DNA from 4 places in the Leptolyngbya sp. NIES-2104 genome. Region 1 is predicted to be linked to each of the others. Evidence: predicted binding sites of a transcription regulator. Region 1 holds the regulator's gene; each other region holds the start of a gene.

Region 1 (7,467 bases):
GCGCGAGTGATTCGAGCAATTCATCAAGCAGGCGGGCTTGCGGTGTTGGCGCATCCGGCTCGATATCGTCGATCGGCGAATGAGTTGATTCCAGCCGCTGCGATGGTCGGAATTGATGGGGTGGAAACGTTTTACGCCTACAACAATCCGAAGCCCTGGATGCCCAGCCCGAAAGAAACGACGCGGGTGACAGAGTTAAAGACAGAGCTTGGATTGCTCAGTTCTTGTGGAACCGATACGCATGGCATGAGCTTGTTACAGCGGCTTTAGAGGGTGTTTGAAAAGTATAAAAAGTCTTTTCGCTCTCGTTTGCCTCCCGCCCTGAAATGAATTTCGGGCTAACCGACGAAAGTCTACTGAAGTAGACTGGGAGCCAGTTTCAGTCTCTTAGTCCTTTTCAAAGAACTTTCGCCGATTAGCCCGAAATTCTATTTCAGGGCGGGACGTTGCGACAAACAAGAACTTTTCAAACGTCCTCTTAAGGAGTTCGATCGAGGGGCGATCGATTCTGAGCAACAGCGATGATCGTCTTTTCGATTCGGTTCTGTCGTGTCTCAGATCGTTTCGCGCTCTCGATCCAATAGAGAATCACTTTCTTTGTCGAGTTGCTGAACGCCTCGAAATTTTGTTGTACGATCGCATTTTTTCCCAACGCTTCGATCAAATCTGGCGGTAAGATTAGCGCCTCGATCGCATCTAAAGAAGTCCAAGATCCATCGAGTTTTGCCGCTTCAATTTTTTTACTCCCCGCTTCGGTCATTAAGCCCTGTTCGATTAATTCGTCGATGTATTGCTTGTTCAATTTTGACCAAACACTTTTGGGTTTTCGAGGTGTAAAAATCTGCATATAGCGATCGTCATCGAGCGATTTCGCCTTACTGTCGATCCAGCCAAAACAAAGCGCTTCCTTTACAGCTTCAGGATATCGGACGCTCGGCTTACTGCTTTTCACTTTGTAGTAAATTAGCCAAATTCCGATCGCAGTTTCATGATTTTGTTGCAGCCAATTTCGCCAAGTGGCGCGGTCGATCACTTCTATTTTTTCTAGCTGGTCTTCAAATCTGGGCATGGTTGAAAATGCTGACTTTCTTACTTAGGAGAATTAACAATTCCTTAAGGGTTGCGTCTACATCCTGGTGGCTTTCACGGTATGATGTGTGGAAATTATTGCAGTTCTCAAAAAGAAGACCTCAATATTACTGAAAATAGCGCACCTGAACTCAGAAAATTTACGGAGATTTTCAAAATCAGAGCAAAAATGTAGCGCAGTGTACAAAAACCATTTGAGGACTCAGTTTTAGTGGTCTAAAGTCATCGATTGTTCACAAAGTGCACATCGCGTTACTGACTCGGTAAACTGCTCCAGTTTCACTCGATACGATAAGGAAAGAAATGGTAGTGACCAAGGATAGACCGCTCGCAACAATGTTTCGTCAGATCGGGGGAGGTGCGTATCCTCCTGTTATTGAGACGTTTGAACGCGGTAAGACAATCTTTTTTCCGGGTGATCCAGCGGAACGAGTCTATTTTCTCGTTAAGGGTGCGGTCAAACTCTCACGGGTCTACGAAGCAGGCGAAGAAATTACAGTAGCGCTGTTAAGAGAAAATAGCGTGTTCGGGGTGTTATCGCTGATTACCGGACAGCGTGCCGATCGCTTTTATCACGCGGTCGCATTTACCCCGGTTGAATTGCTTTCAGTGCCGATCGAACAAGTCGAAAAAGCTCTGAAAGAAAACCCAGAACTTTCGATGTTAATGCTCAAAGGCTTATCATCGCGGATTCTTCAGACCGAGATGATGATTGAAACCTTGGCACACCGAGACATGGGATCACGCCTGGTGAGTTTTCTTTTGATTCTGTGTCGTGATTTTGGTGTGCCGACGCAAGAAGGAATCATGATCGATTTGAAACTGTCGCATCAAGCGATCGCAGAAGCGATCGGATCAACTCGTGTAACGGTTACTCGATTATTGGGTGATTTGCGGCAAGACAAAATGATTTCGATTCACAAGAAAAAGATCACCGTTCACAATCCTGTAACGCTGAGTCAACAATTCACCTAATTCGCTTAAAATTCTTTCCTGAAGGACGCGCCCGAAGTTTAGAGGGAACAGGCATAATGAAAGGCGGGTCTAGAATTGCCTCAGACCGTTTTGGGTGGGGGATGACTTGGGAGTAGTATGTCCGATGTCGGGCTGATTTTAATTCTGGTGGTGCTGGTGTTGGGGGGAGCGATCGCGACAATTGGCGATCGTTTAGGAACCCGTGTGGGAAAAGCCCGCCTCAGTTTGTTCAATCTCCGCCCTAAGCAAACCGCTGTCGTCGTCACGATCTTAACCGGAACGCTAATTTCTGCTTCGACGCTGGGCGTGTTGCTGCTGGCGAGTAAGACCTTCCGGGAAATGCTGCTGAACTTCGGACGGATTCAGTCGGAATTGCGCGATCGAGGACGCGATTTAGAAAAAGTGTCGGCTGATTTGAAAGCGACTGATGCCCAGAAAGCTCAGGTCGAGAAGCAACTGACAGAAGCGCGATCGGAACGTGCTCAAGTCGAAGAACAGCTCAAACGAATTAATGCCAATTTGCAGACCTCGATTGATCGGCAACGGGAAACCAATGCTCAACTGCGAACGACGGAAGCTCAGCGCGATGCAACTCGTCGTCAATTAGAGACGGTTTCGGGTCAAGCTGAGAAGCTGCGGACTGAAATCGCTCAACTGCAATCCGAACAAGACAAATTGATTGAACAGCGCGATCAGGTGAAGACCCAGATTGCAGCGCGAGATGAAGAAATTGCAGAGCGGACACGAGTGATCGAACAGCGCGATCGCGAAATTAGTGAACGCGATCGCGTGATTGCAGAACGTGGAGAAAATCTGAAACGATTGGAATCACAACGTGCCGCGCTGACTGAGGCGCTCCAGCAATTCGGGCGAGATGTGCAACTGGTTCGGAGCGGTGATTTAGCGATCTATCGCACACAAGTCTTATCTTCTGCGGTTGTGCGTGTGGTCGAACCCGGAGGCGCAAGAGCAGCGGTTGATCAACTGTTACAGTATGCGAATCGGGCGGCAATTCAATCGCTACAACCGGGGCGAAATGATCAAGTTGTCCAAATTCCGATCGCAGAAGTGGAAGGCTTGATTCGGCAGATTAGTGACGGTCAGGATTATCTGGTTCGTGTGCAAGCCCGCGCCAACTATGTGAAGGGCGAAAATAGCGCGGTGTTTGTTTATGTCAATGCGGTTCCGAATCGGGTGGTATTTCTCGAAGGAGATACGATCGCATCGCAAACGATTGATCCGTCGAAACTCTCGTCTCAGGACTTTCAGAAATCGATTCAGGACTTGTTCGCGGCTTCTAATTCCCGCGCTCGTGTCGCTGGGGTTTTAAACGACAACATCGAAATCGAGAAGCTGTTAACGCTTGGACCTTTTATTGAACAGTTGCGACGTTATCCGACTGCGATCGAGATTAGGGCGGTCGCATCACAAGTGACTTACACAGCAGGACCTCTAAAAATAGAATTAGTGGCGGTGCAGAACGGGCAAGTGATTTTAAGAGCATCCAGTTAACGAACTTTTTTGAGAGTAGAGGCGCATCATGGCGGAACAGCCAGTGATTTTGGGATTTGATCCAGGGCGGCAAAAGTGCGGTTTAGCGGTGATGGGGGTCGATCGAAGACTTTACTACCATGAAGTGATCAGTGCAGAGGGAGCGATTCCGACGATCGAATCCTTGCGCGATCGCTTTCCAGTTTCGCTATTAGTGATGGGCGATCAGACTTCTTCAAAAGAATGGAAACGGCGACTAGCTGAGGAATTAACCGATTTGCGTGTGGTAACGGTCGATGAGCGCAATAGTTCATTAGAGGCACGCGATCGTTTTTGGCAAATGTATCCTCCAAAGGGGTTCAGCCGTTTGATTCCTGAAGGAATGCGATCGCCCCCCAGACCGATCGATGATATTGTGGCGATTTTGTTAATTGAGCGATATCTAGAACGCTTGGTGAGTTAAGTTTATCGATCAATCTGTCCTATCTAGAGCGGTGTTAGTTCTAGGATAGAGTTCGCGCATTCAGAGGCGAACCATGAACGTTTTAGAGCGGGTGGAATGGTTGCGGCAACAGACAGCATTTTCAGGCTTGTCACCGATCGCATTAACCGCGATCGCGCAACAGATTCAAGAACAATCAACTCAAGCCAATCGGCGCATCGGACTCGAAGACACCCAGCCTGAAGCGCTCTACATTCTGCATGAGGGTCATTTAGAGAGCTATCGCACCAGTAAAACCACGATCGCAAACGTGACGAGCTTAATTCCGGGTGCGATCGTTTATCTCAAAGAACTTTTGCTAGACCGGGTGGCAGAAGAAACGACGAATACACTGAATGATTGTGTGATTTGGACGATTCCAAGGACTGAATTTTTAGCGATCGCGCAACAGTTCCCAGAAATTGCTCAGAGCGTGTCTCAACAGCTTGCCGCCCAATTAGAGCAAGTGGCTTCTGAACTCGCGTATGAGCGAGAAAGACAGATTGCACTGCGATCGTATCTCGTGCCAAAAGTGAAGCGCGGCATTGTTGGAACCAGCCGTTATGCGGTTCGATTGCGCCAAGACATTAAAAAGGCATCGAGCGATCGCGGTTCTGTGCTGATTTTTGGAGAACCCGGACTAGAAAAAGATAACACCGGAGCATTGATTCACTTTGGATCACGCGATCGCAAAGAGCCATTGATCAAAGTGAATTGCAACACCTTACAACCTGTGGAGCTATTTGGACGTTCTGATAAGCCTGGATTGCTCGATTGGGTAGGTCGAGGCACATTGATGCTGAACAATCTCGAAGACATTTCACCAGAGTTTGAAGAAAAGTTAGTTCAGCTTTTAACCACGGGAAAATTTACCCCGATCGCTCGTGAAGGAGAACCACAGCCAGAAGCTCGATCGTATCAAGCTCGAATTCTGATGACTTCTGAGAAGATTCTGCCGCGATTAGAGAAATGCAAGCTCGTGGATCATGTGATCAAAGTGCCACCTTTGCGCGTGAGAAAGTCAGATATTGCAATGCAGGCAGAATACTATCTCAGTTTGATTGCTCGATCGCGAGGCATTGCAAAACCGAAAATTACCCCTGAAGCAATGCGACGACTTCAAGGCTATGACTTTCCAGGAAATCATGTTGAACTTGAAAATTTACTCGATCGAGCGATTCGACAAGCAGAATGCTCGGAACTGACCGAAGAAGTATTTTGGTCAACAGGCGATAAAAATCGTCGATTCCGGGTGAATTTGCTCAATGCTTATCCGAAGTTACGACAGTTTCTCAGAAGCCCTTGGTGGACGGATCGGATTAACTATGGTTTCACGTTAGGCGTGTTTGCAGTCGTTGTAACAGTGTTAATGGTTGCACCTCAAACTCGCGATCGTAACGTTGCACTAAATCTATTTTGGGCTTGGTGGTGGATGCTGATTTTGATCTCATTCCCCTTTGTCGGGCGGCTTTGGTGTTCGATTTGCCCATTCATGATTTACGGCGAGTTAGCACAGAAGATTTCACTCTGGCTCTATCCACGAAAGTTACAACCTTGGGCGAGACAATCAGCGGACAAATGGGGCGGATGGTTCCTATTTGGAATGTTCACACTGATTTTGCTGTGGGAAGAACTCTGGAACTTAGAAAATACAGCTTATCTATCCGGTTGCTTATTGTTGTTGATCACTGCTGGAGCGGTAATCTTTTCAGTGTTGTTTGAACGGCGATTTTGGTGTCGCTATCTTTGTCCGATCGGGGGAATGAATGGCTTATTCGCAAAGCTATCAATGATTGAACTCCGGGCACAGCAAGGAATCTGTTCGGCATCTTGCACCACGTATCAATGCTACAAAGGCGGACCCCAAAAAGGGGAAGGTATGGAAACGGGAGGCTGTCCGATCTATTCTCATCCCGCACAGCTTCAAGATAATCGCGATTGTGTGTTGTGTATGACTTGTCTCAAAGCTTGTCCGCATCGATCGGTTGAACTTAACCTACGCCCGCCTGGAATTGAACTTTGGACAACACACCATCCGAGCTATGCGGAAATCTGCTTATTGTTTCTCCTGTTTGGAGCCGTAGTTTTACATCGATTACCAGAGATTGAACAGGTACTAGGTATCAATTTGCACCTCGATCGATTTCTCAATCACACGATCGTTTCCGTCTTGGCACTGATGCTACCCGGAACTGTCGCATTGTTCTTTCACCAGATTTTGCGATTGTTCAATTCGCGATCGCGCTCTTTCCTCGAACTTGCCTATGGCTATCTTCCGCTTGTTCTAGGTGTCAATCTCGCGCACTATCTCCATCTCGGTTTAACCGAAGCAGGACGAATTCTACCCGTAACGGTCGCAACCTTCGGCGGCAGTGCGGAACTGATGGCAACTTTGCCGATCGCAGTCGCTCATCCCGCCGTGATTGAATTTTTGCAAGCTTCTACGATCGCTTTAACGTTCTGGCTAAGTGTGTTTCTCACTCAAAAAATTGCTCGTCAACCGATTCAGAATCTACTACCGCAGCATTTAGCAATGGTCGTTCTCGGCTCAGTGCTATGGAAATTAATTATTTTTCCCTAGAAACATCTGAAAAGCTTTGGGATGCTAGAAGGGTAGACTACAGGTGCAGGCTCTTTCTTTAGATAGGTTGCAACGATCGAGCAATCGGTCAATATTAGCCAAATAAAGAATTTTTCTGTACAATTCTTAGCCATCCATTGATGCGATCCGCATCGTTCCTGGGCAATCGGACAATACCCATGCAAAACATGAGCGCGACACGATCGAATACACGATCGACACCCCGAAAACCGAGTGCAAAACTAACCGCTTTTCATCTCTTACTCCACATTGCAAAACGTCATCCTTTCTTCTGTCTCTTCGCAGTTTGGGGTTCTTTTCTCTTCTTCGGTTGGTTAGCTGTTTCGGGTCTAACCTACACAAACCCAGCCCCGCTAGAAGTCGCACAATCTCCCAAACCTGAAGCTCAAGCGGCTCCCTTCCAACTGAGCAAACCAGTTAACACGTTTGGACTCGTAATGCTGGTCACGGCAAGCTGTGCTGTCACCTCAGTTCTCTTAGCAAAACAATTGCGCCCGGTGAAACCTGCATCGCGTCGGGTTGTCAGACGGCAAGCTGCGCCAACTCGTGAAACAGTGCGATCGCGTCAACCCGTTCAATCACCTCGTCCCCCGATTGCGCAACAAGCTCGATCAATTGCCAACGCGACACCCCGACCCGAAGTGATTTTGCCCCCTGCGCTATCTCGTCCCGTTGTCACCGTTCTACCTGCCGAAGACGATACCCCGATCGAAATAGACGATTTTACTCTGGCGGACATGCTCGACATTCGGCAACGAGTTCAGCGATAAAACACTTCTTTGGGATTATTTCACCGGGGTGAGGAAGTTCGAGTTCGTAACTTATACGC
Region 2 (7,467 bases), 1.4 Mb from region 1:
TTTAAGCTCCAGAGCAAAGGATTGGTGCGCGTCAAAGATCCGATGATTTCGCCAAGCTGTCAACTGTATCGTAAGTACTTTCAGCAAGCTCTTTCCTCAACGTGACATCCCAACTCCTTAATTCGCGCTATCAGGTCGGGGGCAGCTTGCCACCGAATGCAGCCTGTTACGTGGAACGCCAAGCGGATGAGGAACTTTATCGTGCTCTATTAGCGGCTGAATTTTGTTATGTATTCAACTCGCGGCAGATGGGTAAATCTAGCTTGCGAGTGCGATCGATGGCACGGCTCCGAGCCTCAGGAGTGCAGTGCTGTACGATCGATATGACCGGAATCGGGGTGCAGCAAGTGAGCGCGGAACAATGGTACGCCTCGATCGCGGCTTCGATCGTCAGTAGTTTTGGACTAAAGATTCAATTCGGGCAGTGGTGGCGTGATCGTGCTCATTTAACGTTTGTGAATCGGCTTGAACTGTTTTTGGAAACGGTATTACTGGCGCAGATTCAGCAAGACATTGTGATTTTTGTCGATGAAATCGATAGTGTTTTGGCGCTGAAGTTTCCGGCAGATGATTTTTTTGCGTTGATTCGATCGTGTTATGACCAGCGATCAGAAAAGGCGGAGTTTCGCCGCTTGAGTTTTGCGCTACTAGGAGTGACGACCCCTGCCGAATTGATCAGCGACAAGCAGCGAACTCCGTTTAATATCGGACGAGCGATCGAGCTAACGGGCTTTCGATTTTCCGAATCGGCTCCGTTGCTCACTGAGTTAAAGCGCGTTGTCAAAAATTCAGACACTGTTTTAAGAACGATTCTGAACTGGACGGGTGGACAGCCGTTTTTAACTCAGAAATTCTGCGATATTGTGGTGCGCGAAGTTTATGAGCAGACGACACCTCACGAATTCGAGCCTGTGTCAATTTCAGCCCTGACGCTGGAGTATCTCTTTCAACTGCGCGTGATTGAAAATTGGGAAGCACAAGATCGCCCTGAACATTTGAGAACGATTCGCGATCGTCTTCTCGGTGATGAGTCGCAAACCGGACGCTTGCTTGAACTATATCAGCAAATTTTGCGATCGCCCAAACTCGAACCGGACAAAACCTATCCGCTCTTTCAACAGCGACATCAAGGCATTGAAATCGATAGCAGCGTTGAACAAATTGCACTACAGCTTTCTGGATTAGTCGAGAAGTCTGATGGATATTTGCGGGTGAAAAATCCCGTGTATCAAGCAATTTTCGACTTGAACTGGATCGATCGACAATTTGCGAAACTGCGCCCGTATTCCGAATCGCTGATGCAATGGAAGCGATCGGGGTATCAAGACGAATCGCGATTGCTGCGGGGACAAGCTTTGATCGATGCTCAAAATTGGTCGATGGGCAAGCGATTGAGCGATGAAGACTACCGTTTTCTCACCGCCAGCCAAACCGCTCAAGAACAAAGCAAGCTGAGAGATTTAGAAGCCGATCGCGCTCAAGTGATTGCTGCTCGACTTGCTTCCGAGCGCAGAAGTACCAAACTACAGCGGCGATTACTAGCACTGCTGACATTAGCGCTCGTTGCTGCGATTATGTCGGGACTCCTCGCATTTTCACAGTATCGAGGCGCGACCCGAAGTAGTGTGAGCGCGATCGCTAGCAATTCCGAACTGCTCTACTCGCTGGGGTATGGTATGGATGCGATGATCGAAGCGATGCGTGCTCGTGCCAAAGTTGAATTGTTTCAAATTCAAGATCCAACAACGCTGGCAACTGTCGATCGTGTCTTAGGACAAACCGTTTACACTGCTGCTGAGTCGAATCGGTTTTCGGATCACACCGGGGGTATACGCTGTGTCGGTTTTAGCCCGGATGGGGATTTTGTCGCGACCTGCTCCGAGGATCAAACCGTCAAACTTTGGCGCACCGATGGTTCACTCGTCGCGACACTGAAAGGTCATACGGGCAGTGTGTTCACCACCGCTTTTAGTGCAGATGGCAACCTGATCGCAACCGGAGGCGCAGACAACACCGTCCGGCTTTGGAGTCATGATGGTTGGTCAATGGCACGACTCGAAGGACATCAAGGCACGATTTACAGCATTGCATTTAGTCCAGATGGAAGCACGATCGCGACTGCCAGCGGCGATCGTACGATCAAACTCTGGTCGCGGGAGGGCAAGCTGATTCGCACCTTGAGCGGACATCAACAAGTCGTGAACAGCGTCGCCTTTAGTCCAGATGGAAAAACGATCGCGACTGCCAGCGGCGATCGTACGATCAAACTCTGGTCACTTGATGGCACATTGAGCCGAACCTTGAGCGGGCATTTAGACGCAGTTCAATCCATCGCTTTTAGCCCGGATGGAACTGAGCTTGCATCTTCTAGCTTAGATGACACGATCAGTCTGTGGAATCGAGACGGTTCGCTGATTCGCAAAATTGAGGCTCAAAGTGATGGAGTCACCAGTTTAGCGTGGAGTCCAACGGGAACGATGATTGCCACTGTAGGATATGACAAAGCGCTGAAACTTTGGCGACGAGATGGAACCTTACTACGATCGCTCCAAGGACATCAAAACACACCTTGGGCAGTCGCACTTAACCAAAATGGGCAACTGATTGCCACCGGAAGCGCCGATAAGACCGCCAGACTTTGGCGATTAAACAACGATTGGATGATTCGGCTAGAGGGACATACGAGCGATGTGAATCAAGTCGCTTTTAGTCCAGATGGTCAATGGCTTGTGTCTGCGAGTAAAGATCGATCGATCAAACTCTGGGCAGAGGGCGGAAATTTTGTGCGGGACTTCAAGAGCGATCGTGATTGGAAATTTGATGCGAAATTTAGCCCGGATGGAAAGGAGATTGCGACGACGGGAGCCAGCGGCATTGTTCAACGCTGGAAGCTGGATGGCACTCCGATGCAACCGCTAAGAGATGAATCAGGGAGTGCAATTGCGAGCCTTGCCTATCATCCAGATGGATCGACGATCGTCACTGGCGGACAAGATAAACAATTGCGGATTTGGAATAAACAAGGCGAACTTGTACGATCGTGGTCTGCTCATGAAGCTCCGATTCAGAAAGTGGTTTTTAGTCGCAATGGTCAATGGATTGTCTCATCGAGTTTGGATGGAGGCGTGAAACTTTGGCGGGCGAGTGATGGAAAATACATCGCTTCTCTAGTGGGACATCGGGGAGAAGTTCGGGCGATCGCGGTTTCTGATTCAATGATTGTGACGGGAAGCCTCGATCGCACAATTAAACTCTGGAGATTCGACGGTACGCTGATCAACACTCTCAGCGGACATCTAGAACAAATTTACGCGATTGCCTTTAGTCCGGACGGATCGCAATTTGCCTCAGCGAGTTTAGATAAAACGATCAAGCTTTGGACAGCGGATGGCAGATTAATCACGACCTTGAGCGGTCATACAGACGGCGTTCGCAGTGTGGCATTTAGTCCGGATGGTGAACTATTGGCATCTGCGAGTCGCGATCATACGGTGATTCTCTGGAATCTGGAGCAAGTTCTGCAAACGAATCCCACGATCGCGGCTTGTCGTTGGCTATCCGATTATTTATCGACGAATTCTGCACTCGATGAAGCGGATCGATCGATGTGTAAAGGTGTCCAATGAAAATCCGTAACGCTTAATTTACCTCTGTAGATCGATCTGACCGAGCGGTGCGAAATTCACAAGATAAGGGATAACTATCAAAAGTTTCTGCCCGTATTTCAAAGAGATTCACAGGTGCGTTTTATGTCTGATTTGATGTGGTCTGCCCCAACGCGTCAAGCCTTACCGATTATCTTGATTCGTGGATTTGCGTCGGGGGACAGTGCTGATGAGCGGCGATTAACTTATCAAGGATTTAATGATGGCAGTGTATACCCGCAAAAGCGCGGTGAAAACTATATTTATGAAGGGATGATTCTGCGCTTCATGAAGTCGGATTGGCGATACAACGATGCGACGAATGTCGTGGGGTATTATCCAAACCAGATGGCAAATCCGCCTGTGATTCCTGATGAACTAAAAGAGTTTGACCAAAGCTTTTTCAGCGGTCGAGTGATCATCGATCCTGCAATGGCGCTGCATTTCCTCAAATCAGACAATCCCTGGAAAAGTTTATGGGTCTTTCGCTATTACGATTTATGCGATCGTACTTTCCCAATCTACGGTGAAGCCTTAGTCCGTTTAATCGATTTTATTCGGACGCTCTGCGCTTTCAAGTCTCAAGGTGATAAACCCAAAGTCAACATCATCGCGCATTCGATGGGGGGTCTAGTCGTGCGTGAGGCAATTCAGAAAACTTACCCAAAACGCAGCGCGACTGCTGCCGATGAAGCAATCAATAAAATCGTCACTTTAGGAACACCGCACAAAGGGGTATCTTTCCAACTTTTACGAGAGTTGCGTTGGTTACCGATCGAGTCTACGAATGAACTGGAGCATTTCAATCCACAAAACCAAGCCGACCCGAACAATCCAGCTTCAGCGGTGAATTTCTCGCAGCATTTTCCAGTTGATCGCTTACTGTGTGTGGTGGGCACGAACTACCGGGCATATCGCAATCAAACCGCATCTTTTCTAAATCGAATTTCCCCGATCGAGGGCGAACTCGGTCTAAACTTCAACCGCAGTGATGGTTTAGTGAAACAGGCTTGTGCTCAAATCGATGGCGCACCCCGGACTTTCATTAACAAATCACATGGCGGATTTGACTCGATCGTCTCATCCCGTGAATCGTATGAGATTACGACTCGCTTCTTTTACGGCGATGTCAGAACGCGATTGAGACAAGTCCGGGCGCAAATCAAACGCGGCTTCGACTTCTTCGGCAAAAGTGAATTTTTCTTTGGTGTTTCGGTGAAACCTCGCGGAGTAGATTTTGAACTATTCCACCAAAGTAAAGAAGCTGAAAACTGTTACGGTCCGTTCCGCACCGGAGACTTTAGCGATGAGAATTTAGCGTTTCCTTGGGCAGACGATCAGAAGCTAATTTGGGAAGGCTATCTCAACACGGGCGCGAGTTTATCAAAGTCTGATTTTGTCATGCGCCTCGAATTCTACATCGGTGAGCGAGATGCTTTTGGTGTAGGCTTCTCAGATAACATCGTGTTCGCAAAACAATACTATATTCGTGCGGTGTTGCAACCTTCGCTGCAATTGTATTTGTATAACAGCGAAGAGTTTATGAGCGATGATCCGCTGCACAATGCGATGCCGATGAACTCAGTTGAGGGCGGATGGGAATTTGATGTGATCGGAACGGGTTTCTATGGCACGTATCGGATTGAACTCGATCGTATTCCTGAAATGGGATTACCAGAACCGTTTTCGCTCTAAGAGGGTGTTTGAAAAGTATAAATAGTTCCTTCGCTTCGATTGCCGCCCGCCCTGAAATGAACGACACTTTTCAAACATCCTCTAACACCCATTCAATCCAAATCAATCAGGAAGCGCAACGTTGCGCTTCCTTTTTTGCAATCTTGGTAAATCCATCTAAAACAGCGCTTTTGTTTTTGGTAGTTTAGACTATAATTATTGAAACTCTCTACTGAATCGATCGCGCTATGTTTACCACTGCTGCTCCGACAAAACCTGCACTGCCACGCGACTTATTTAGTGCGATCGCGGATCTCAAACGCGAACTCAATGCGGTAGTTCTAGCACACTACTACCAAGATCCGGATATTCAGGATGTCGCAGATTATCTAGGAGATTCGCTAGGTTTGTCGCAACAAGCCGCCGAAACGAACGCGGATGTGATTGTTTTCGCTGGAGTGCATTTCATGGCAGAAACCGCGAAAATTCTTAACCCAGATAAACTCGTTTTGCTGCCCGATCTCAATGCTGGATGTTCACTTGCGGATAGCTGCCCGCCCGATGAATTTGCCCGATTTAAGGCGAAATACCCAGACCATTTGGTAATTTCTTACATAAATTGCACCGCAGATATCAAGGCGATGAGTGACATTATTTGCACCAGCGCTAATGCGGTCAAAATCGTGAATCAAATTCCGGCAGATCAGCCGATTATCTTCGCGCCCGATCGCAATCTCGGTAGATACGTGATGGAACAAACCGGACGCGAAATGGTGCTGTGGCAGGGAAGTTGTATCGTACACGAAACCTTTTCCGAAAAGAAGATGGTGCAGCTCAAAATTCAGCACCCTGAAGCCGAAGTGATTGCTCACCCAGAATGTGAGGAAGCTGTTCTACGTCATGCCGATTACATTGGTTCAACGACCGCATTGTTGAAATACTGTCAGAAGAGCGATCGACGTTCTTTTATCGTGGTGACGGAACCCGGCATCATTCACCAAATGCAGAAAGCCGCTCCAGAAAAGCAATTCATTCCAGCCCCCTCGCTCAACAACTGTGCCTGCAATGAATGTCCTCACATGCGACTGAACACGCTCGAAAAGCTGTATCTCGCCATGAAGCACAAAACTCCTGAGATTACATTGCCAGAATCGACTCGCGTTGCAGCGTTACGTCCGATTCAGAAAATGCTATCGATGAGCGTATAATAATCAGCGATTTCTTGCACGATCGATCAGGGTGTTTTGCGGCTCGATCGTGCAACAAATTCCACGGTGTTGCAGTCAATGCCGTTGGAAATGTTACCCGGATTGTCTCTATGAAGTTCGCTCCGCTGCTGATTTCGGTTCCGCTGGCTTGGTCGATGGCATTTCAATCACTGTCCGTTTACGCTCAAACCCCGCTCCCCCTACCCCCTCGCACCCAGCCGTCACCGCTCCCGCCCCGCACTCCCGCGCCTGCTCGCCCAACCAATGGTGGAGTTTGTCCAGCGCAACTGGGAAATAGTCTCGATCGGATTGTGAATGGTTTACCTGCAAATTGGAGTGTGCTAGTTCAGACTCAAGCTGCCCCTGGTACTAGACGCAATCTTTATTCCCGCAATCCGTTTACGCAACTCGCGCCCGCCTCGAACAACAAGATTTTTACCACCGCTGCTGCTCTGGTTCGATTGGGAGCACAGTATCAAATTCGGACTCCTGTACTTGGTAATAGCAATACGCCTGATTTGGCGACGCTGCGAGTGATTGGTCAGGGTGATCCGAGCTTTGGAAATGCTCAGTTGAATTCATTGACACAACAACTTCGTCAGCGGGGAATTCGGCAAGTCAATCAACTGATCGGAGATGATACGGCGTTTCGAGGTGCGGAATTTAATCCGAATTGGAATCCGACGCATCGCGGTGAGCCTTATGCGCCGCTGATTAATAGTTTGATGTTGAATCAGAACAGCACTTATTCTTATGCGATTTCTAATCCTGGCAACAATTTTGTTGGAGAGTTTCGCAGTCGATTAGCGAGTGCAGGAATTCAAGTGAAAAGTTCAACGCTGGTGAAGCGGACTCCTGCACCTGTGGGAGAAGTGGAGCTTGCTTCTGTGATTTCGCCGCCGTTATCGAGTCTGATTTTTTCCACAAATCAGGATAGCGAT
Region 3 (7,467 bases), 920 kb from region 1:
GCGAAGAACGATCGAATCAATGCTGCGATCGCGTCCGAAAACATTGCCCGAACTTACGCCAAACAGGAACACAGTAGTAAAGCGATTCAAACTTGGGAAGACGCAATCAAGCTTTACCGACGAATTAACGATCCAGCAAAACTCAGTCAAGCATTAACCGAACAAGCTCAGTTGTATAGCGGCATCGGACAAGCGCGACAAGCGATCGTGCTTCTTTGTGCTCCAGAAATGAACCAAGACAGTTGTAGCGATCGCGGAAGCGTCAAACTTGCAGAGAAAACTTCAGATCCGAATCTGCAAATTGCGGCGCTTGGCAGTTTAGGAGATGCGTATCGCTTAAGTGGAGAGTCAGAAAAAGCGATCAGAGCGCTGACCACCGCTTACCAGTTGGCAACCCGTACGAACCAAGCGACGCATCTTTTATCATTGCTCAACAGTCTCGGTAATGCTCATACTAGCCGCGCTGCCTTGCGAGAACTGCAAGCAGAATCCGCCCGGACACGAGATCCAGGAGAAGCAAAACGACGGACAACCGAAGCAGAACTCGACACGCAGCAGGCGATTAAGTTTCTATCTGACAGCTTGAAGATCAGCCAAAATAATCCGCAAGCTGAACTGCGATCGCTCTTGAGTTTGGCATCGATTTATCACCGTAGAAAAGAAACGGCAATGATGATGCCTTACCTACAGAAAGCAATTCCTTTATTGAGTCAGGTCAGTTCTGATCGAGTGCGATCGTATGCCGCGATCGACATTGCTAAACTACTGAGCACAGAAAATCCTCAACAAACCGAGTCATTGTTAAAGGAAGCCATTCGATCGGCTCAAGCTATTAAAGATCTTAGAGCCGAATCTTTTGCGGTCGGAGAACTCGGACGATTGTACAAACGCGATCGCAGTCCTGAAGCTGCCCTTCCTTTGATCAAACAGGCGATTACAACCGCCGATCAAGACCTCGAAGCTAAAGATAGTTTGTATCTTTGGGAATGGGAACTCGGACGAATTTTAGAAAGTCAGGGACAAACTCAAAACGCGATCGCAGCTTATGAACGATCGATTCGGACGCTAGAAATCATTAGAAGTGACATTCTCGAAGCCAATCGAGAGCTGCAATTCAACTTCCGCGATGAAATTGAACCGATCTATCGAAGTTTGATCACGCTGCGAGTCGGCTTAGAGAACATGAGCAAAAATTCAGTCAGTGATGCCCGCCTGAAACAAGCTCAACCGAATACATTATCTGACCCGAACAATATTGAAATTGTGCTACGGGTAATGGATTCGCTCAGACTGGCAGAACTGCAAAACTACTTCGGAAATGACTGTATTCTCGCGGCGGCGCGACCGACTGAAAATCTAAGTACAGATGCAACTGCAAAAGCGGTTCAAGTTGCCCTCAATACCGCTACCCAAGACGGTAAAACCGCAGTGATTAACCATATTGTGCTGAACAATGAACTGGTGATTATTCTCAACCTAAAAGGTAAGCCTTCTCAGACTCGATTCGTTCCGATCACATCGATCGAGTTAGCAGAATCGATTAATCAATTTCGGAATCAACTCCAAGACAATAGTCTCGCCCCGTTTGATCCAAAACGATCGAATGCCCAAAAGCTTTATCGATCCCTAATCGAACCCATTCGCCCTCTCATTCCAGACGGCGTTAAAACTCTGGTCTTTGCTCAGGATGGATTGCTCAGAAGTATGCCGATGGCAGCTTTGCACGATGGTAAAAAGTTTTTGATTCAGGACTATGCGATCGCAACAGTGCCGAGCTTATCGCTGGTCGATTTGTCTGTACCCAAAAATGAACCTCGATCGGCGCTGGCACTCCGCGCCAGTCAATCCGCAACAATCGAGGGCAAATTCTACCCGGAGCTACCTGCGACAAACCGAGAAACAGAAAGTATTCAACAACGATTGCCTGGAAGCCGAGTGCTTGCAGATTCAAACTTCACAAAAGCCAATCTGAAAAAGGCATTAAAAGAGCGCAGCTATTCGATTCTGCATTTAGCCACACATGGTCAGTTTGGGGCTGATCCGCAAGAAGACACGTTTTTGGTAACGGGTGGTCAAGAGCGCTTGACGCTGATTGAACTCGAAAAAATGCTGCGGGATCTCTCTGGTGAAGACAGTAAAATTGAGCTTTTAGCACTAACGGCTTGTCAAACAGCCGTGGGGGATGGTCGATCGATTCTAGGGCTTGCGGGTGCAGCGGTTCAATCCGGTGCAAAGAGCGCGTTAGCTTCGCTCTGGTTTATCTCTGATCAAGGCACTGCTAATCTAGTTGATTTGTTTTACGAGGGGCTGAGCGATCGTAAATTGAGCAAAGCCGAAGCCCTCCAAGCTGCACAAGTTCGTTTGATTGAACAAACAGAGAATCGACAGAACCAGCATCCGCGCCTGTGGTCTGCATTTGTCCTGGTGGGGAATTGGTTTTAACCTCAGTTCGACAAGTTTTTCCGCTCCGTTGTTTGCTCGCCCCAGAATGAAATTCGGGGCTAATCGTGCGAAGCCCACTAAAGGGGGCTAAAGACGCATGAAGTCAGGGCTTGCAGTCCTGAAGGGACTTCGCACTGTCAGCCCCGAATTCTATTTCGGGGCGAGCAAACAACGGAGCGAAAGAATTCATCGAGCTGACGTAGTTTTAAACGCGATCGCGCCTGTTGAAATCAATAGGTACATTTAACTTTCAGCAGTGAAATCACCGAAATCGATCGCGCTACCTAGTACTATCGTTAGAGTTAAAAATTTGGTATCAAGCATTACAAAAGATTGTTTCCAATCCCAACTAATCTGGCACCAAACTCATAAAAGGAGAGCGTCATGCCTGAGATTACTGCTCCCGCCCATCAAGCTGGCGACTTTTTTGTTGATTACGAAGAGAAAGTTTTTCCTGATGTCAAAGCGGAACCGGGCGAAAAAGCTCTGGTCACGTTTCACACGGTGGCGTTTGAAGGCTCGATCGGGTTTGTGAACCTATTGCAAGCAACTCGCCTCTTACGCAAAGGCTTTGAGACTTCAATTCTGCTTTATGGTCCTGGTGTAACCCTCGGTGTACAACGAGGCTTTCCAAAGCTAGGCGACTCCGCTTTTCCGGGGCATCAAAACTTTAATGATCAACTCAGCAAATTCATGTCTGAAGGTGGCAAAGTCTATGCTTGCCGATTTGCACTCCAAGCCCTGTACGGACATGGTGAACCGTCACTTACTCCCGGCATTCGCCCGATCAATCCGCTGGATGTGCTGGACTTAGTGTTGATGCACCGCAAAGATGGCGCGTTTATCCTCGATACTTGGACGCTCTAAACCACAATGACAGATGCCAAAATCGTTCGAGCAGCAGCGGTTCAACTCAGTCCCGTACTGTTTAGCCGCAATGGAACCACCGAGAAAGTTCTAACTGCGATCGCGTCTGCCGCAAAGGAAGGCGCACAGTTAGTCGTCTTTCCCGAAACGGTGATTCCGTACTATCCTTACTTTTCTTTTGTTCAGCCTCCGGTGCTGATGGGTAAGGAGCATATGCGATTGTACGAAGAAGCCGTGACGGTTCCGAGTCCGGTTACAGATGCAATCAGTCGGGCTGCTCGATCGTATGGCGTTGTTGTCGTGGTGGGTGTAAATGAGCGGGACAATGGATCGCTCTATAACACTCAGCTTGTGTATGATGCCGATGGAACTCTGTTGCTAAAACGCCGTAAAATCACGCCAACCTACCATGAGCGAATGGTTTGGGGGCAAGGAGATGGTGCGGGGTTAAAAGCGATCGAGACGGCTGCCGGAACGCTCGGAGCTTTAGCCTGTTGGGAGCACTACAATCCGCTTGCTCGATTTGCACTGATGGCACAACACGAACAAATTCATTGTTCACAGTTTCCAGGTTCGATGGTCGGTCAGATTTTTACTGATCAAATCGAAGTCACGATTCGCCATCATGCTTTAGAAGCAGGTTGTTTTGTGGTGAATGCGACAGGTTGGCTCTCTCCAGAACAAGTCACACAAATTACGCCCGATGAGAAGCTTCAGAAAGTACTAAGTGGAGGTTGCAACACTGCTATCATCTCGCCTGAAGGCAATCATCTTTGTACACCGATTACCGAAGGGGAAGGAATTGCGATCGCGGATCTCGATTTTTCTTTAATCACAAAACGCAAGCGCATGATGGATTCGGTAGGGCACTATTCCCGCCCGGATCTGTTACATTTGCAGGCAAATTTCGAGCCGCAAACGGTGCTTAAAGAAGATCTAGAAGTGCGATCGCCAGAACAGATATCGATGCTCATTTCTGATCCTTAACATGAATAAACAACAGCTAATCGCGGATCTACAATCCCAAGGGTTAAAACTGATTGATCCGGACATTGGCGCAACGGGACGAAAAGGAGGCGCAGGACCGTCAGATCACAAAGCAATCACGATCGATGGAACAACAGTCATGGTTCCCGTCTTTAACTCACCCGCTGCTACTTCACCGTATGGCATTGATCAGACCGCACAGGTTCTGGAACTGTACGGAGAGCCAATCACGCCGATTAGCTTTCCACAGCAACCTAATTTCTACAATCTAAAGACCGCTGAGGGTGTGCCTTACTGGAAAATTGCGCTGCTTCATAGCCGCGACGTGTTAGCAACTACGGTTTTACAAACCTGTATGCGCTACAGCGATTCGGAAACAGCTTGTCAATTTTGCGCGATCGGACAATCGCTTTCGGCTGGAAAAACGATCGCCCGAAAAACGCCTGCTCAACTCGCAGAAGTGGCGGAAGCGGCAGTGCGATTAGATAGTGTTAAACATATGGTGATGACCACCGGAACACCGAATATCAGCGATCGAGGTGCAGCATATCTCACAGAATGTGCAGCCGCGATTAAAGCGAAAGTTAATTTACCGATTCAGGCGCAGTGCGAACCGCCAGACGATTTTGCATGGTTCGATCGCATGAAATCGTCAGGAGTTGATAGCTTAGGAATGCACTTAGAAGCAGCAGATCCGATTGTTCGCTCAAAGATTATGCCAGGAAAAGCTTCGGTGCCGTTGGACTACTACTACCGGGCATTTGAAGCTTCGGTAAAAGTATTTGGTTGGGGTCAGGTGAGTACTTATTTGCTGGCAGGGCTAGGAGACAGTTTAGAAACGCTAGTGGAAATGTGCGATCGCTTAATTAATTTAGGCGTATATCCATTCGTCGTGCCGTTTGTGCCGATTATGGGAACACCGCTTGAAGGGCATCCCGCACCCAAAGCAGATTTTATGTTTTCACTGTATGAACAAGTAGGAGAACTATTAAAGCGATCGAACTTATCTTCGACAGAAATTAAGGCAGGTTGCGGAAAGTGTGGAGCCTGTTCAGCGTTGTCAAATTTTGAATCGTAATCTATGTCCTATCAGTTCAAATTAGCAAAGTCTCAGGCGGAAATTGAGGCTTATTTTGAGTTACGTCGATCGATTTTTACCGAAGAACAACAGCTATTTCAAGATGATGTCGATGAACTCGATGACATTGCTTATCCGATCATTGCTCTGCATGAATCGAACATTGTTGGCGTGGTGAGAATCTATGAGATTGAACCGAGAGTTTGGTATGGCGGACGATTAGGAACTCATGCCGACTATCGTAAAGGTTGGCAGATTGGTAAAGGATTGATCTACAAAGCGGTCACAACTGCGAGTACTTGGGGATGCGATCGCTTTCTTGCAACAGTTCAACTTCAAAACGTCCGATTCTTTCAGCGACTGCATTGGGAATCTCAGGAAGAATTAATCATCTGCGATCGACCGCATCACTTGATGGAAGCTGATTTGAACTTTTACCCACCAGGAACCGAACCACGCCCAGTGTTACAGATCAAAGAGGCATCGTAATGTTACCGGAACTGGCTGAGCAGCTTCAGCGATCGCTAAGTCTACTCCAAAAACAAGACATTCAAACTGCTGCGGAGGCGTTGAAACGGAAGACAGGCGTAAAACTCGGTGATGATTGTGCAGCAATTCCTGATCGAGATGGCTATCTATTGTTCGCGGCTGAAGGAATGATGCCACAGTTCGTAGAAGAAGATCCGTGGTTCGCAGGATGGTCTGCGATCATGGTGAATGTAAGTGATATCTATGCAATGGGAGGAACCCCGATCGCGGTTGTCGATACACTTTGGAGCAAATCTGTTGAAGAGGTTGACCCACTTTGGGCAGGCATGAAAGCTGCATCTAGCACCTACAATGTTCCGATCGTGGGAGGACACACGAATTGCCATAGTTCCTACACTGCGCTTTCGGTGGCAATTTTAGGACGATCGAAGCATCTGATCACGAGCTTTGATGCTCAGCCTGGAGATGTATTGTTAGTTGCAACTGACTTTCGCGGAGAAGCTCACCCGAAGTATCCCTTCTGGAATGCCGCAACGAAAGCTGATCCGATTCAATTACGATCGAATTTATCTATCTTACCGATTCTTGCAGCAGCAGGATTGTGCAATGCAGGCAAGGATATTAGCAACGGCGGCATTGTTGGAACATTGTTGATGTTACTAGAAGCGTCAAACTGTGGGGCAGTTTTGGATCTCGATCGTGTTCCTTGTCCGCCTGGTTTAGCACTCGATCGATGGTTAGTTAGCTTTCCGAGCTATGGTTTCTTGCTCAGCGTCTTTCCGGATAATGCAAAGATGGTTCAGGCGCATTTTCGGCAGCAAGATTTAGTGTGTGAGATTGTCGGAACAATTGAGATGGGATCGAAATTAGTTTTGCGATCGCAAGAAACATCGATCGACTTTTGGGACTTGTCTGAGCGAAAACTGACAGGATTCTCAAAATGAAAATCGCGCTCCTCACCTACTCAACCAAGCCGCGAGGCAGCGTCATTCATACCCTGGAACTTGCAAACGCACTCCATCATTTAGATCATTCTGTAACTGTATTTGCACTTGATAAAGATGGAACAGGCTTCGATTACCCGCTCTCTTGTGAAGCTCAATTCATTCCTGCAAAACCTGCTTCAGGTGAGATCGATAAACTAATCTATCAGCGCATTCAGGAATTTGTCAGCTATCTGGAACAATCGCAGCAATCTTATGATTGTTACCATGCTCAGGACTGTCTCGCCGCAAATGCTCTTCTAACGTTGTTCAAGCAAGGGAAAATTCCGCACTTTGTCCGAACGGTTCATCACATTGACGACTACAGCAGCATCTATCTTCAACAGTGCCAAGATCGATCGATTCGTGAAGCTTCTCTTTGTTTGTGTGTCAGCGATCGCGTTCAATCCGAACTCCAACAGCATTATCAAATTAATGCTCCCCGTGTGATCAATGGCGTGAATCTAAACCGATTTTCACCAAACGGCGCATCATTAAAATTTGACGGCTCACCTATCTATCTCACCATCGGCGGCATCGAACCCCGTAAGAACTCTATCCGATTGTTACAAGCCTTCAATCAAGTTCGTGTTCAGTTTCCAAAGGCTCGATTGATCATTG
Region 4 (7,467 bases), 180 kb from region 1:
CGTTCCACGATCAGCTTTTCTCGCCGCACTGGAACTTCGATCATTCGAGTTTCGATCTCTTTGCGAACGACGATTTCACCAACTTTGCGTTTCTGCGATCGCACAACTAAACGCTCTTCTAGAAGCTGGATTGCTTCTTCGGGAGTCAGTACTTCAGAGGTCAGGGTTTCATCAAGTGGGGTCATAGTGGCAATGAAGGATGAAGAGAAGGATGAAATCAATCTTTCACCCTTCTGATGTACTGAGAATTAGAGCTTTCTTTCTACGACGGGGCTACCATCGACATCGAGATCCAGCTCTTCACGACGGATTTGATCTTCTGCGGTGACGACATCGCGATCGACGACTTTCTTCACCCGCACTTCTTCGCGCACGAACGCTTCTTTCTGAATGTCCGCTACTTCTTCGTAGACTTCCACTCGTGCAACTTCGCCATCATGGAAATCTGCTTCACCCACCGCTACAGGCATTCCACCCGTGACCGGAGTGCGTTCAATCACGACACGCTCTTTCTCGATCGGCACAGAGACACGAGCAGTGTCGGTTTCGATGTGCTTACCGATCGCGACTTCACCTGTTTTCTGGCGGGTCTTGCTGGCGATTAAGCGCTCTTGATAAAGGCGCAGGCTTTGATCATGGTCAAACCCATAGAGATCCGGATCGCGATCGTATCCGTAGCTAGTGCGGTCGTAGCTCATTTCAGGAGCAGCGACACCCGTTGCAGCGGGACGATACACGCCGCGAACTTGCTCTTCGTGCTCGTAATCCACTAAATGATCCGGGTTGTATTCCGGGAGTTGTTCGACTTGAGTTTTGGTGAGGCTATTTGCATAAACTCGACGATCAGCGTAATTAATGCGACCTTGTGCGATCGGCATCAATACTTTCTTGCCGAGAATCCACAGTCCGGTATTGACAACGAGATAGCGGAATGAACCATTATCATCGACTAAAACATCATCGACTGAGCCGATTTTCTCGTCACCTGAGTAGAAATCAAATCCAATGACATCATTGTTATCGAAATGAGTGCGATAGTCAGGATCAAAGTCCTTAATCTTATGAAGAGCCATAGTAGTTATTTCATGTGTACTCACGAATAACTTTCACGATAAAGAGGTTAATTCTTTGCTACATCAGCCTTTTGGAACGGTCGTAGCAAATCAAAAGCAATAGTTTTCAGACTGTCTTAAGAAATAGACTGTGCGAGAATAAATCAAAGCGATCGCAGGATGACTTATGACGCAAGTTTTATCGAAAAATCTCGATCAACGGATTGTCATTCCGGGAACCTGGGAGCACTTCAAGCTGATTCAGAAAGGATTTGAAGAAGCTCCAGGAGCGAGACTGGCTTACTACAAAGGAACGATCGAGATCATTATGCCTGGGGAAAATCACGAATACTTTTCACACATCGTTGGTTATCTACTGACGACCTTTCTGCTGGGCTTGGGAATTGAATTCAAACCAACTGGGGCAAAAGACCAGGAAAAACCAGGAGAAGTCTCTGCTCAAGCTGATCAATCTTATTGTCTTGGTAACTTTAAGCCGATTCCTGACTTATCGATCGAAGTCGTTTTTACCAGCGGCGGTGAGAAGAAACTGGCACGGTATCGCGCTCTTGGTGTTCCTGAAGTGTGGTTTTGGCAAGATGGTGTCTTGAAACTTCATCATCTACGCGAGAACGAATATCAGCGGATTAGTCGTAGTGAACTACCCGGACTTGATCAACTCGATATCAATCTGCTTCAACGCTGCATTCTGATTGCTGAAACCGATTTTGCTCAGGCAGTTCGAGTATTTCAGGAATTGATCTAGAAGTGCCATTCTCGAAGCGCGATCGCAATTCCGCGCCCTAGTTCAGATTCTTCTGGCTCAATCTGCGCTAATCGCTTCAAATGTTGCTCAGCGTCTAGTGTTTTCAGGGCTGAAATCGCATGAAGTCGCACACCGTCATCGGTATCGGCTAACAATGCAACGAGCGCATTGATCGCATCAGGATCGCCCAACTGACCGAGAGAAAGCGCGATCGCTTGTCGAATCCCAACCGATTCAAGCTTCGGCAGTCCATTCAATAAAATCTGTGTGGCTTGAGGTTTCAACTCAACTGAATCAATTCGCCCCAAAGTTTGAACGATTTCGAGTTGCACCATTTCAGGCAGCGAGAGTTGTAACAATGCAGTCTCTAAATAGTTCAAAGCTTCCGGTAACGCAATCCAACCGAGAGCACGAACTAGCTCGATCGCTAAATTTTCCGGCGTGTGTTGAGATTGTAGAACTTCATAGAGTGCAGTTGCGGCTTGCAAAGTTCCGAGTCTTCCCAGTGCGATCGCAGTTTGCCGACACACTTCTAAGTTCAAATCAAGCAACAACGGACGAAGCTGTCCGACCAAGTTTGAACGATCCGAACGAAATCCTAATCCCGTCACCGCTGCAAGTCTGACTTGAACGGCAACATCTTGCAGCGCTGCGATTAAAACAGTCGTAATGTCATCAGAATGGAAACTGCTGAGGGCTTCGATCGCGATCGCTCGAATCTGAACTTCTGGATCACGAATCACTTGCATCAAAAGCGGAACTGTTTCCGATCGTCGAATTTGACCCAATGCCTGAACTGCAAACAATCGGGTCGAATCTTCTTCTAACAATGTTTCGAGCACTGAGACAGCGGTTTTTCCCATGCTGGCTAACACCGAGACTGCCATTGAATTAAGGTCTTCACTCTGGGATGTTTTGAGCAATTCGATTAATGCTTCAATCACACGCGGATGGTTAAAGCTTCCCAGAATCCGAACAGCAAACCATTGAGCTTCAGGATCAGCTTCTTCGTCGTTTAGAAAATCGATCAAAGGCGCGATCGCGTCAATCCCAAAATTCGGAAACAGCTTTGCAATGTCCCATCGATCCTGAAAACTGCCCCACTCTAGAACCTGCATTGCCAAATCGAGCAGGATAGCAGTCGCGTTCGGATCAGAGAACAATTTTGACTGTTCTTCGCTGGTGAGAAGTTGCTGTAAATCCTGACTCAGCCGTCCCCAATCCTGAAGCGTTGCAGCAGTGTTTGCCTGTTCTAAAATCTCGAAATCACTCAGCTTTTGCACGATCGTCGCCCGTTGTTCGTTCTTGAAAATTACTTTGCCACAGAACTGAGCGATCGTGCGAACACAAATTGCAGTCAAAGCATCGATCAATTGCAATCTTTACATTGAAGCGGTAGAGAATTCCTCCCTACCGCCTAAAAAGCCCTACATCTTGCCGTTTTGCATCACTTGTTGAAGATGATGGCGGATTTCTTGAGCCGTTTGCATGTCCGCATCTCTTAACTTGCGAAATAGCTCAGCACAAGGCTGAGATTGTTGCTGTTCGGCATCTTGAATGTAGGTTTCGTATGCTTTTACTGCTTCTGCTTTATTTTGAAGAGCCGTTAGCAAGTCATATTCGAGGTTGCTGAGGGCGCGATCGTTCTGTGTTGCTGCTTGAGTCATGGTCAAATCTCCAGTAATTAGACTTCACTCAACGGTGGATCAATGTCGATCGACCTTCCTCTACCCAAATGGGCATTACCCTAATTTGACCTGAACATTCTGCCCATCCACCTGAACGGGATACGTCGTCAACGCCTTCGTTGCTGGAGCTTTTTGCACCGAGCCATCCACTCCATACGCCGCCCCATGACACGGACAGACGAACAATTTTCGCTCCGCATTCCAAGCCACTAAGCACCCCTGATGTGTACAAGTCGAATTCACGGCGATCAATGTTTTTGAATCAGCCGGATTGCGAATCACCAGAATTGGGGCAGGCGATTCCGTTTGCAAAACGCCTTTCGCATCCAAATCCGCGATCGTGCCCACCGTTTCGAGTCCAGTTGCACTCTTTTGCTGACCCGTACAAGCCGCAAGAAACGCAGTCAGTCCAGCCGGGATTCGACTCATGAGCCAACCCATAGAAGCCCACGATAAAAAGGTTCGACGGTGCATAGTGTTCTCCGATTGCTCTTTGTTCTAAGGTACGCGCTATCTACTATTTCTGGGGGTAGATGACGAAAGCGAATCGCGTCTATGCAGAAACGTCATATTACGAAATATTTTGTAACTATAGATACGAATTTACTCTGGAATCCCAATTACCTTTACTTCATCGGTCAGCGTTACACCGAATCACGGTTGCGAAAAGACCGCTTTTGTGTTCGCTCTGGAACACCTTTATCTATAGGCTCAACCCATGACAGACACCCTCACATCTGCGCCTACCCTGAATAAGTTTGAAAAACTCAAAGCAGAGAAAGATGGTCTTGCGGTGAAAGCAGAGTTAGAGCAGTTTGCTCGGCTCGGCTGGGAAGCAATGGATGAAACCGATCGCGATCATCGCTTGAAGTGGTTGGGCGTGTTCTTCCGTCCGGTCACTCCGGGGAAGTTCATGATGCGGATGCGGATTCCCAATGGAATTCTCACCAGTGGACAAACCCGCGTGCTAGGGGAAATCCTACAGCGTTACGGCGATGACGGCAATGGGGACATCACCACGCGCCAGAATATTCAACTGCGCGGGATTCGGATCGAAGATTTACCCGAAATTTTTCGCAAGTTTGATCAGGCTGGATTGACGAGCATCCAGTCTGGAATGGATAACGTTCGCAACATCACCGGATCGCCTGTCGCGGGCATTGATGCAGATGAGTTGATTGATACACGCGGACTGGTCAGAAAAGTGCAGGATATGATCACGAACAATGGTCGTGGCAATCCGAGCTTTAGCAATCTGCCGCGTAAGTTCAATATTGCGATCGCAGGTTGCCGCGATAATTCCGTTCATGCAGAAATCAACGACATCGCTTTCGTTCCAGCTTACAAAGATGGCACGTTAGGATTCAATGTTCTCGTCGGTGGCTTCTTTTCCGCAAAACGCTGTGATGCGGCGATTCCCTTAAATGCTTGGGTTGATCCGCGTGATGTGGTTGCCGTTTGCGAAGCTATCTTAACTGTATATCGCGATCTAGGATTGAGAGCCAATCGCCAAAAAGCCCGCTTGATGTGGCTAATTGATGAAATGGGCTTAGATCAATTCCGGGAAGCCGTTGAGAAACAGTTAGGCTATGCGTTCATTCCCGCTGCTCCGAAAGATGAAATTCTCTGGGACAAGCGCGATCACATCGGCATTCATGCTCAAAAGCAGCCCGGATTAAACTATGTCGGCTTACACGTTCCGGTTGGGCGAATGTTTGCTCAAGACTTGTTTGATTTGGCTCGAATTGCAGAAGTTTACGGCAGTGGCGAAGTTCGCTTTACCGTTGAACAAAATGTGATCATTCCGAATATTCCAGATTCGAGAGTTTCAGCACTGCTGAGAGAACCACTAGTTAAAAGATTCTCGATCGAGCCTCAAGCTCTTTCTCGCGCTTTAGTCTCTTGCACAGGTTCACAGTTTTGTAACTTTGCTCTGATTGAAACCAAGAATCGGGCAGTCGCGCTGATTCAAGAACTAGAGCAAGATTTGTACTGTCCGAAACCCGTTCGGATTCATTGGACAGGTTGCCCGAACTCTTGTGGACAGCCGCAAGTCGCAGACATCGGACTGATGGGCACGAAAGTTCGCAAGGACGGTCGCACCGTTGAAGGCGTTGACCTTTACATGGGCGGAAAAGTGGGCAAACACGCTGAACTTGGAACCTGTGTGAGAAAGAGCATTCCTTGTGAAGACCTCAAGCCGATTCTGAGCGAAATTTTGACCGAGCAGTTTGGAGCGCGTCCCTGGTCAGACGTGCCAGAGTCGATGCGTCCGGCTCAAGCTGCGTTGATTACCTTAGAGCGTCCCTTAGTTGAAACGCCGAACGGTAAATCGACCCTTCAAGAATTCGAGTATGTGCTGAGTCCGCAGCCCGTTGTAAAAACTGAACCTGTTGTTGCAGCGCCTGCTACTGTGAGTTTTGCTCAGTCTGGAAAAGAAGTGACCTGTACGCAGGCTGATTTCATTCTGGATGTCGCAGATCAAGCAGAAGTTGCGATCGATTCCTCTTGTCGATCGGGCACTTGCGGAAGCTGCAAATGCACATTACTCGAAGGCGAAGTCAGTTACGACGGTGATCCGGATGCCCTCGATGATCTCGATCGAGCTTCTGGAAAAATCCTCACCTGCATCGCTCGTCCCGTGGGTCGCATTGTGATCGATGCCTAACCCTTAAAGTTTGTTCGCTCCCACACCACAGCAACGGCTGTAGTTTCCCTTAACTCCCCAGTACATTTCCCAAAGGACGATTCAATGTCTAATCTCTCACGACGTAAGTTTCTCTTCACCGCTGGTGCAACCGCTGCTGGAGCAGTGGTGGTCAATGGTTGTAGCACTGGACTGAACAAAAGCGCTTCTAGTGGTTCCTCTCCCGCTGCGGCTCCCGCTGTGAATGTGAGTGCAGCTGATGCCCCCGAAACTACGACTGCCAAGCTTGGATTTATTGCACTGACCGATTCGGCTCCGTTGATCATTGCCTTAGAAAAAGGCTACTTTGCTAAGTACGGCATGAAAGATGTGTCCGTGACCAAGCAAACTTCTTGGGCAGTCGTGCGGGATAATTTGGAACTCGGTTCAGACCGGGGCGGAATTGATGGATCGCACATTCTTACCCCGATGCCTTACTTCATAAGCGCAGGTAAGATTACCAAAGGTAACACGCCTGTCCCGATGTACATCTTGGCGCGGTTGAACACGGATGGACAAGGTATCTCGATCTCGAACGACTATGCAGATTTGAAACTTGCAGTCGATAGCACGCCGCTGAAAGCAAAAATCGAAGAGTTGAAAAGTGGAGGCAAAAAGTTCAAAGCTGCGGTGACGTTCCCCGGTGGAAACCATGACTTGTTTATGCGCTACTGGTTATCGGCAGGTGGAATCAATCCTGAAACCGATGTCGATATCGTCGTCGTTCCGCCGCCTCAAATGGTCGCTAACATGGAGACTAAGACGATGGATGCGTTCTGTGTGGGAGAACCCTGGAACGATCGCTTAGTCACTAAGAAGATTGGCTACACCGCGATTACCACGGGCGAATTCTGGAGAAATCACCCAGAGAAATCGTTCGCAATGAGAGCAGATTGGGTCGATAAGAATCCGAAAGCTGCAAAAGCATTGTTGGCAGCCGTGCAAGAAGCTCAAGTCTGGTGCGACAAAGACGAAAACAAAGAAGAAATGTGCAAAATCATTTCGGCTGATAAGTACATCAAAGCTCCGGTGGATGACATTCTCGAACGGGCGAGAGGCACGTTTGATATGGGTAACGGTCGTGTCTTAACCAACAGCGATTTACTCATGAAGTTCTGGCGTGAGAGTGCCTCCTTCCCATTCAAGAGCCACGATACCTGGTTTGTCACTGAAAATATGCGCTGGGGCAAGTTTGATGCCAATACCGATGTCAAAGCATTGGTGGACAAAGTGAATCGATCGGATCTGTGGCAAGACGCTGCAAAACTGATCGGG

What was found. Region 1 encodes NtcA, which controls nitrogen genes in cyanobacteria. Its sites were predicted from a motif close to TTTGTANNNNNNNNTACAAA; they were not measured.
Region 2: nadA (quinolinate synthase NadA) is a predicted target of NtcA. The motif match lies at 5,516-5,535, and genes of this name have one in related genera.
Region 3: NIES2104_RS15135 (MSMEG_0572/Sll0783 family nitrogen starvation response protein) is a predicted target of NtcA. The motif match lies at 2,753-2,772, and genes of this name have one in related genera.
Region 4: NIES2104_RS09770 (ferredoxin--nitrite reductase) is a predicted target of NtcA. The motif match lies at 4,089-4,108, and genes of this name have one in related genera.

The regions. Positions count from the first base shown of each region.
Region 1 covers NZ_BBWW01000001.1:2,285,939-2,293,405, reverse strand. The annotation lists gene NIES2104_RS10565 (PHP domain-containing protein) at 1-270, shown strand, start outside; gene NIES2104_RS10560 (YdeI family protein) at 479-1,069, opposite strand; gene ntcA (global nitrogen regulator NtcA) at 1,393-2,064, shown strand; gene NIES2104_RS10550 (DUF3084 domain-containing protein) at 2,182-3,576, shown strand; gene NIES2104_RS10545 (pre-16S rRNA-processing nuclease YqgF) at 3,605-4,018, shown strand; gene NIES2104_RS10540 (sigma 54-interacting transcriptional regulator) at 4,092-6,617, shown strand; gene NIES2104_RS10535 (hypothetical protein) at 6,797-7,408, shown strand.
Region 2 covers NZ_BBWW01000001.1:3,658,849-3,666,315, forward strand. The annotation lists gene NIES2104_RS17355 (AAA-like domain-containing protein) at 1-105, shown strand, start outside; gene NIES2104_RS17360 (AAA-like domain-containing protein) at 102-3,626, shown strand; gene NIES2104_RS17365 (hypothetical protein) at 3,750-5,339, shown strand; gene nadA (quinolinate synthase NadA) at 5,567-6,526, shown strand; gene dacB (D-alanyl-D-alanine carboxypeptidase/D-alanyl-D-alanine-endopeptidase) at 6,637-7,467, shown strand, end outside.
Region 3 covers NZ_BBWW01000001.1:3,206,892-3,214,358, reverse strand. The annotation lists gene NIES2104_RS15140 (CHAT domain-containing protein) at 1-2,442, shown strand, start outside; gene NIES2104_RS15135 (MSMEG_0572/Sll0783 family nitrogen starvation response protein) at 2,827-3,309, shown strand; gene NIES2104_RS15130 (Nit6803 family nitrilase) at 3,316-4,296, shown strand; gene NIES2104_RS15125 (MSMEG_0568 family radical SAM protein) at 4,298-5,374, shown strand; gene NIES2104_RS15120 (MSMEG_0567/Sll0786 family nitrogen starvation N-acetyltransferase) at 5,378-5,863, shown strand; gene NIES2104_RS15115 (sll0787 family AIR synthase-like protein) at 5,863-6,807, shown strand; gene NIES2104_RS15110 (MSMEG_0565 family glycosyltransferase) at 6,804-7,467, shown strand, end outside.
Region 4 covers NZ_BBWW01000001.1:2,103,562-2,111,028, forward strand. The annotation lists gene NIES2104_RS09740 (DUF2382 domain-containing protein) at 1-185, opposite strand, end outside; gene NIES2104_RS09745 (DUF2382 domain-containing protein) at 249-1,073, opposite strand; gene NIES2104_RS09750 (Uma2 family endonuclease) at 1,240-1,818, shown strand; gene NIES2104_RS09755 (HEAT repeat domain-containing protein) at 1,815-3,197, opposite strand; gene NIES2104_RS09760 (hypothetical protein) at 3,246-3,485, opposite strand; gene NIES2104_RS09765 (ubiquinol-cytochrome c reductase iron-sulfur subunit) at 3,561-3,935, opposite strand; gene NIES2104_RS09770 (ferredoxin--nitrite reductase) at 4,225-6,174, shown strand; gene NIES2104_RS09775 (CmpA/NrtA family ABC transporter substrate-binding protein) at 6,259-7,467, shown strand, end outside.